Regions from separate parts of the Sphingomonas ginsenosidivorax genome, predicted to be linked through region 1. Evidence: riboswitches for the same ligand, from Rfam matches in the RefSeq annotation. Region 1 holds a riboswitch; the other holds the start of a gene.
What was found. A riboswitch is a leader RNA that binds a small molecule or an ion and turns the genes downstream of it on or off. The one in region 1 is predicted to bind cobalamin.

Region 1 (4,388 bases):
GCGAACAGGCACGGCATCTCCTGCACCGCGACGCGGGCATAGGCATCGTCGCTCGCCTGCACCGCACGCAACGCCTCGACCATCCGCGCCCCGCCGCGCACGCCCTGCGCATCGTCGCGCGCCTCGGCGGAGAAGCGGCACGTGTTGCATGCGACGACCGCCGGGCCATCGGTGACCGGGAGCAGCGTCATGCGAACACCCGCCGTCGCGGCGCGGGCACGCCGACCGCGGTCAGGACGTGATACAGCGCCAGTAACCCGATCAGGATCGCCCCGTTGCGCACGAACTGCCGCGTCATGATCTCGACCGACAATGCGGTGCCGACCCCGCCGAGCGCGAGCGACGCGAGCAAGATCGCCAGCTTGAACGCCACGAACGCCGCGACATAGGCGAGGACGAGCCGCACCGCCGGACTCCCCGTGGCGGCCGCGCTTGCCGCGATCACGCCGGCGATTGCGGCAACCCCGATCGACGCCCCCCACGCGAACGTCGACGCATCCATCGGATAGCCGAGCACGCAGAACCCGACCGCCTGGCTCGCGACCCACGCCGCGATCATCAGCAGCACGCCGTCGCTGCGCCGCATATGCACCGCTGCCAGCGCCGCAAGCGCGGGGAACGGCGTCGCACATGCGAACACCAACGTCGTCGCGGTGCTCGCGATCGTCAGCAACAGGATCCAGCTGGTTGTTGCGCGTGTCATGCTGCCCCCCATCAGAACCGCCCCCGCAGGCCGGCATAGATACTGCGGCCCAGCGTGCCGTAGCGGTACGCGGTCTGGTAATGCTCGTCGAAGAGGTTCTCGGTCCGCGCGAACAGCCGGACCTCGGGCGACAGCGGCAGCTCGGCGCGAAGGTCGACCAGCGTATAGTCGTCGAGCCGCGTCGTGTTCGCCGCATTGTCGTACGTCATCCCCGACCAGCGCACCGCCGCGCCCAGCGATGCCCCGCCCGGCAGCGTATAGGTCGCCGACGCATTGGCCGCATGCCGAGGCCTGCGCGGCAGCCAGTTGCCGAAGGTCGCGCCCGTCGAGCGATCCTCCGACACCGTCCAGCTATAGTTGGACTCGAGGCTCACCCGCCCGATCTCCGCGCGACCGACTGCTTCGATCCCGCGTGCGAACGCGCGCGCGATATTCTGGTAGAAACCCGAGCGTGCCGTCGTTGTCCCCGGCTGGAAACAGAGCGGGTTCGCCGCCACCGTCGGCCGCGCCGGGCAGCTCGAAAAGATGATCTGATCGGTCGTGCGTCGCTCGAAATATGTCCCGCCCAGCGCGACCTTGCCGCCCAGGAACCGCTGCTCGGCGCCCGCTTCCCAGCCATGCGCCTGTTCGGGCGCCAGCGCCTGGTTCCCATATTCGGAATAGAGCTGGTACAGGGTCGGCGCCTTGAACCCCTCGCTGTAGTTGCCGCGCAGCACGGTGCCGGTCGGCAGCACCCAGACGCCACCGCCGGAGACCAGCGTCTTCGACCCGTAGCGGCTGTGATCGTCGTTGCGGACGCCACCGGTCAGCGTCAGCCCCTGGACGATCTCGCCGCTCACCTGCCCGTAGACGCCGGTGATCTCGGCCTTCCCCCGCGCCGGCGCCGGGATCGGCACCGCGAGCGAGGCGGACGGCGACACGCTGCGGAAGCGCGACCGCTCGTTCTCGACCCCGAACGTCGCGTCCCAGCCCCTGGCGATCGCGAAACTGCCCTGATATTCGAGCCGCTGGTTGCGCCCCGCGGCGTCGAACGACTTCTGCCGTGCGCGCGCCGGCCCGTAATTGTCGCGGTCGGTGTCGGTATAGCCATAGGCGACGCGGTTGCGCAGTCGTGCGTCGAACAGGTCGATGTTCAATCCCGCATAGCCGACGAACTCGCGGTTGAGCGTGTAGTCGGCGGTGTCCGCGATGGTCGAATCGAGATCGGCGCGCCCGCTCGAATAATAGCCGCGGACATCGGCGCTGATGCCCTGCGCGATGTCGAGCACCGCGCGCCCCGTCACGCTGCGGTTGGTATAGCCGTCCTTCTCGCGTCCGCCGAACGCCGGCGCGATCACCGAGATGCCGTCGGTCGTGAAGCTCTGCCCGCCGATCCGCCACGCCAGCGGCCCGGTCCGCCCGCCGATCCCGGCACGCGCGCTGACCGTCTGCCGCGACCCCGATTCGACATCGAAACTGCCCTCCAGGTCGCGCGTCGGCAGCGGCGTGACGATGTTGACGACGCCGCCGATCGCCTGGCTGCCCCACAGGATCGACTGGGGCCCGCGCAGCACCTCGATCCGGCTAGCATCGCCGACCAGCAGGTTGGCGAAGTTGTAGCCACCACCCGCCGACGACGGGTCGTTGAGCTTCACGCCGTCGATCACCACCACGGTCTGGTCGGTCTCCGCGCCGCGGATCCGCAGGCTCGTGTTGGTGCCGTAGCCGCCGTTGCGCGACAGGCTGACGCCCGGGGTGCGCAACAGCAGGTCGGCGACGGTCAGATCCTGGTTGCGGTCGATCGCAGCCTTGTCGAGCACCGTCACCGATGCGGCAACACGGTCGATACTGGTCGGCGCGCGCGTTGCGGTCACGACGATCGCGTCGGCGCCGCTGTCGGCGGCAGCGTCGGGCTTCGGCGCCTCTTGCGCGAACGCGGAGGTGGATAGGAACAGGCTGGCGAGTATAAATGTCTTCACGGGTACCCCTTCATGACTTCGGGACCCGAGCCACGAAGGAGGAAGCACAACACCTCCTCCTGCGAAGCGCAGGTCGGCGATGTCGTCACGCGGGTTTTCCCCGTCCGTTCGGCGCACCCTGGCCGGACGAAAGACGACCGCGTCAGGCAGGTCTCCTGGCTAGCGGGTCAGTGTCGATTCGTACCGCCTTCTCAGGACCCGAAAGTCCCAATGGCATGTGGCACGGCGACTCGCCGCTTACAGTTGCAGGGGCAGCCGGGGTTTTCCCGTTCCCTTTTCATCCCCGTCGCCGGGGAACCTTACGCCCCCGCGTGCTAGGGCCGCCCCCGATCCGCGTCAATCAGGCGATCAGGTGGAAGAAGGATCCGCTGACGTGGCCGGCGCGGTGGCCCGCCGGCGGCAAGGGATTGCCCTCGCCATCCGCCATCTCGGCGAGGTTCCCCGGCGCACCCCCGGTGACGGTCGCATAGTGGAATTCGTGCCCGCGATGCGTCTGACCGGCTTCGGCAAAGGACGTTGCCTCGCGCCACGTCACATGGCGATAGCCGAGGTTGAGCTTGCGCTGCGTGAAACTCGTCTCGACCGGCAACAGCTCCGCCATCGCGTGGCGTATGCCATCGGCATCTGTCAGCGACTGCCCTAAAACCATATAGCCCCCGCACTCGCCATGCACCGGGCGCGTCTGGGCGAACCGCCGCAGTCCGCCGAGGAACCGCGCGTTTCCCGCCAGCCGCCCGGCATGCAGTTCGGGATACCCGCCCGGCAGCCAGCATGCATCGGCGTCTTCCGGCGGTGCCTCGTCTGCCAATGGCGAGAACCACAGCATCTCCGCCCCAGCCCGCCGCCAGCCGTCGAGCAGATGCGGATACAGAAACGCAAACGCCGCATCCCGCGCTATCGCGATCCGCTCGCCCGGCGGGCGGAGGAAGGGCGGCGCCCCATCCACTCTCTCGTCATCCCCGCGGAGGCGGGGATCCAGACTGGCCACCCTTAAGGCAGGCAGCGCAACGTTGGAGTTTATGGATCCCCGCCTCCGCGGGGATGACGAACGTTGGTCGGGTCCAGCCAACGACCCAGCCCCCGCCACGACCGCATCCAGATCGACATGCGCCGCCACGCAATCCGCCATCGCCTCGATCCGCGCGTCCAGGTCCGCCGTCTCTCCCGCCTGCACCAGCCCCAGGTGCCGCGACGGCATCTCCAGCCGCGTGTCGGTCGGCACGAACCCCAGCAGCGGCACCGAGGTCCGCGCGAATCCCGCTTCGATCATCCGCCGGTGCCGGGGGCTCGCACAGCGGTTGACGATCGCCCCCATCACCGGCGGCGCCCCCGGAAAGCTCGCCAGCCCGTGCGCAACCGCCGCCAGCGACTGCGCCGCCCCCGACGCATCGAGCACCAGCAGCACCGGCCACCCCAGCATCGCCGCGATATCCGCCGTCGCCCCGGTCGCCGCTCCGCTCGCCAGCCCGTCGTACAGTCCCATCGCTCCCTCGGCGACGATCAGGTCTGCCTCCGCGGCGATCCCCGCGGCGAGTGCGGCGATCATCGCCGGCGTCATCGCGAACCCGTCGAGATTGCACGACGGCCGTCCCGTCGCCACCGCATGGAACGCCGGATCGATATAGTCCGGCCCGGTCTTGGCACCCCCGATGCGAAGCCCGCGCCGCGACAGCGCACGCTGCAGTCCGATCGTCACCACCGTCTTGCCGCTGCCCGATCGCGGGGCC
Region 2 (4,388 bases), 340 kb from region 1:
GGATCGCCGGCCCCGTCCTGCCGCCCGCCGCGCGCATCAGCCCCGCGGCGACGGTTGCCGAACTCTTGGTCGAAGCGGCGTTGAACGGGGCGCCGGGCTGCCACGTCGTCACGGCCCGGATGATCGCGCTCGCCGCGGGTTGATACGACCGGCGCCGTCAGCGGGCCGCGTGCAGCGTGATGCGCGTCATTTCGGATGGCCGTCCCAGGCGAAGCGCGAAACCGGGCCACAGGCCGGTGCCGTTGCTGACATAGAGCGTCATCCCACCCACCGCATACCGCCCCGACACGTATCCCGCATTGCCGCGGGCGACGAGCCGGTCCAGCCCGACGATCATGCCGCCATGCGTGTGGCCGGACAGCTGCAGCGCCACCCCCCGCGCGGCCGCACGACCCGCCGCGCGGGGCTGGTGATCCATCAGGACGATCGGCACATCCGCCGGCGCGCCCGCCAGCGCCGCCGTCAGGTCCCGCCCGGCCTGTCCGTGCGCCGGCGCCGAGAGGTCGGTGACACCGGCCAGCACGATCCGCGCGTCACCCCGCGTCAGCAGGACATGGGTGTTGGGCAGCATGCGCATCCCGAGCGCCGCGAGATGGCGCATCCATGCGGCGTAATCGAAGAAATATTCGTGGTTGCCGGGAATGGCATACACCCCGTCCGGCGCGCGCAGGTCTTGCAGCGGCGCGACATCCCGGCGGCGCATCGCGACGGAGCCGTCGATGAAGTCGCCCGTGACAACGACCAAGTCGACGTCCGACGCATTGGCGCGATCGACCACCGCCCGCGCCCAGGGCGCCGGGAACAGCCGGCTGATGTGCAGGTCGGTCAGTTGCAGCAGCCGATAGCCCTCGAACGCCGGCGGCAGTCCCTGGATCTCGACCGCGATGTCCTTGACCGGTGGCACGCGCATCGCATTGGCGACCCCGATCGCGGAGAGCAGCGCGGCGACGCCTGCGATCGCATAGCGGACGCTGTCGGGCACACCGACAGACCCCCGCCGCGCCAGCATCGCCGCGAGCGTGCCCAGATCGACCAGGATCTGCAGCACGAACAGGATGACGATCGCACCGAAGGCCCAGTTGAACGCGATCACGATCGCGCGCGGGAATTCGGGGGCGAACACCGAACCCGACGAGAGCCGGCTCCAGAAATGATATTGCGACACCGCGAGCAACAGCAGCGCGATCGCCCCCTTGCTCCATAGCGGCAACGACAGCGGCCATAGCCAGCGCGCGATCAGGAGCAGGCTCGGCACCGCAAAAACGAGATGGAAGATGATCATTCTCCGTCTGCCCGGGGATACCGCGGCACGCTCGCGGTCCCCGATCGTGTCGGGCCCCTACCACGCAGCTGATCCCGGCGGATATCCCCGTCGCGATCCCCCTCTTGAAATCCGACCCTCTTTAAATCCGATTGGCCGCCGCACCGCTTTGCGCTACGGCCCGGCCTCGGATCGCGGTGAGCCCCGTGGTCCGGATGATTGCGCCGGTGCCTCGAAAGAGGCTTAATTGCGGAATGCGGTGCGGACGGCTTGCCTGTCCAACGCCGCGGCTGTCCCTGCAACTGTAAGCGGATAGCGAGATATGCATGTTCGACGGTCGCGTCGGACAGCCACTGGGCCCCACGGCCTGGGAAGGCGCGTATCGAGCATCGACCCGCGAGCCAGGAGACCTGCCGGCGCTGTCGCTCATGCTGTGGTCCAGGGGATGGCCAGGGCACGGACATCGTTCCGTTCGAGCGACGAACGTGCGGCAGGGGCCGCAGGCGGGGCGAGACAGTCGGGCGAACGCGTCCGTTCGACTGGCCGGTCCCCGACGTTCGCGCATGCGAGAACGGCCCCAGTCGCGTCGTCGGACGACGCGGGGGGACTTGTTCGTGAAGACTGTTTTGACATCGCTGCTGGCGCTTGCCGCCGCTTCTGCCGCCGCCACCCCTGCTTTCGCGCAGAGCGACCCGACCCTGCCGACGCTCGATAGCGAGGGCAACGCGATCGTCGTCACCGCGTCGCGCTCGGGCGGCGCGACGCAGGTCCGCGACCTGCCTGCCTCGGTAACGCTGATCGACACCGACGCGCTGCAGCAACGCCAGACGCGGGTCCTGTCCGACGTGCTGCGCGACGTTCCCGGCGTCGCGGTCAACCGCGCGGGCGCGATCGGCGGCATGACTCAGGTCCGCATCCGCGGCAGCGAGAGCAACCACGTCCTCGTCCTGATCGACGGCATCGAGGCATCCGACCCGTATAATGGCGAGTTCGACTTCGGCACGCTGATCGCCGACGAAGCCGCCAGGGTCGAGGTGCTGCGCGGCCAGCAATCCGCGCTCTACGGATCGGACGCGATCGGCGGCGTCATCCAGTACATCACGCTGACCGGCCGCGAGGCGCCGGGCCTTTCGCTCCGCGCCGAGGGCGGGTCGTTCGGCACCGCGTCGGGCGCCGCGCGCATCGCCGGCGCCAGCGACACGGTCGACTATGCGCTGTCGAGCTCGCTCTACCGCACCGACGGCACGCCCACCGCACGCGGCGGCACCCGCGACATCGGCTCGACCAGCATCGGCGCCAGCGCCAAGGCGAGCTGGACCCCCTCGCCCATCTTCAAGCTGACCGGTGTCGGCCGCTACAGCTACACCGATGCGCAGACCAACAATTCGGCGCTCGACGGCCCGCTGTTCGGCTACATCGTCGACAGCCCCGGCGTGCATTTCCGCAACGACGCCTTTTACGGCCTCGCCCGTGCCGAGCTCACGCTCGCCGACGGCCGCTGGACCACCGCGCTGACCGGCCAGTTCGCCGACACCACGCGCAAGAGCTACACCGCGGCCGGGCTCGACTTCGGCGACAAGGGACAGCGCTACAAGGGTTCGTTCGAGAGCAGCTACCGGCTCGACACGGGCAAGCTCGTCAGCCGCATCACCGGCGCGGCCGATTTCGAACGCGAACAGTTCCGCAACACCACGCCGTCCGAGTTCGCCTTCCAGGGCCGCCGCTCGACCGAGAACTGGGGGTTCGTCGGCCAGTATGAAGGCACGATCGACGCGCTGACCGTGGGCGCATCGCTGCGCCGCGACGACAATAACCGCTTCGCCGACACCACCACCTACCGCCTTCAGGCCGGCTACCGCCTGCCCTTCGGCCTGCGCGCACGCGGCGCGTACGGCACGGGCGTCAAGAACCCGGGCTATTTCGAGCTCTTCGGCTATTCCGACGGCCGCTACATCGGCAACCCGAACCTCAAACCCGAAAAGTCCAAGGGCTGGGAGGCCGGCGTCGACCAGGAGATCGGCACCCGCGCGACGATCGGCGCGACCTATTTCGACAGCAAGCTCGAGAACGAGATCTACACCACCTACCCCGCGCCCGACTTCGTCGCGACGCCCGACAATCGCGATACGCTCTCGCGCCAGCACGGCGTCGAGGTGTTCGCCTCCGCGCGGCCGATCGACCAGCTCCGCTTCGACCTCGCCTATACCTGGCTGCACGCACGCGAGGACGGCGCGATCGAGGTGCGCCGCCCGAAGCACGTCGCCAGCGTCAACACGACGGTATTCAGCCGGGACAAGCGCTTCTCGACCACGCTGACGGTGCGGTACAACGGGCGGCAGGCCGACGTCGCGTACACGGATCCGAGCTACGTCCCGGTCCGCGTGTCGCTGCAGGAATATGTCCTGGTCAACCTCGCCGCCGACTACAAGCTGACCGATCGCCTGTCGGTGTTCGGCCGGATCGAGAACCTGGCGAACGAGGATTACGAGGAGGTGTTCAGCTTCGCGACGCCGGGGCGCGCCGCCTATGGCGGGATCCGCGCCAACTTCTGATCACCGTCCCTCGACAACAAAGGAGAAGGTTCGTGAAAATTCCGACCACCGTCGTCACCGGCTTCCTAGGCGCCGGCAAGACCACGCTGATCCGCCACCTGCTGCAGAACGCCAAGGGCCGCCGGCTCGCGCTGATCGTCAACGAATTCGGTGACGTCGGCGTCGATGGCGAGCTGCTGAAGGGCTGCAACGACGCCGCCTGCCCCGAGGACGATATCGTCGAGCTCGCAAACGGCTGCATCTGCTGCACCGTCGCCGACGATTTCCTGCCGACGATGATGACGCTGCTCGACCGCCCCAACCCGCCCGAGCACATCATCATCGAGACCTCGGGCCTCGCGCTGCCGAAACCGCTGATCAAGGCATTCCAGTGGCCAGACATCCGCACGCGCGCGACGATCGACGGCGTCGTCACGCTGATCGACGCCGACGCGGTCGCGGCCGGACGGTTCGCGACCGACGAGGCAGCGCTGGCGGCGGCGCGCGCGGCGGATCCGTCGCTCGACCATGACAGCCCGCTCGAGGAACTGTTCGACGACCAGCTCGCCTGCGCCGACATCGTCGTGCTCAACAAG

Region 2: another riboswitch for cobalamin. It lies ahead of FSB78_RS09455 (TonB-dependent receptor plug domain-containing protein); the one in region 1 lies ahead of FSB78_RS10910 (TonB-dependent receptor plug domain-containing protein).

Annotation. Positions count from the first base shown of each region.
Region 1 covers NZ_VOQR01000001.1:2,435,712-2,440,099, forward strand. Annotated here, with positions in the region: gene FSB78_RS10900 (DUF1636 domain-containing protein) at 1-191, opposite strand, end outside; gene FSB78_RS10905 (hypothetical protein) at 188-703, opposite strand; gene FSB78_RS10910 (TonB-dependent receptor plug domain-containing protein) at 715-2,661, opposite strand; cobalamin riboswitch at 2,790-2,978, opposite strand; gene FSB78_RS10915 (cobyrinic acid a,c-diamide synthase CobB) at 3,002-4,388, opposite strand, start outside.
Region 2 covers NZ_VOQR01000001.1:2,091,810-2,096,197, forward strand. Annotated here, with positions in the region: gene FSB78_RS09445 (Rossmann-fold NAD(P)-binding domain-containing protein) at 1-143, shown strand, start outside; gene FSB78_RS09450 (metallophosphoesterase) at 158-1,282, opposite strand; cobalamin riboswitch at 1,470-1,693, shown strand; gene FSB78_RS09455 (TonB-dependent receptor plug domain-containing protein) at 1,876-3,813, shown strand; gene cobW (cobalamin biosynthesis protein CobW) at 3,846-4,388, shown strand, end outside.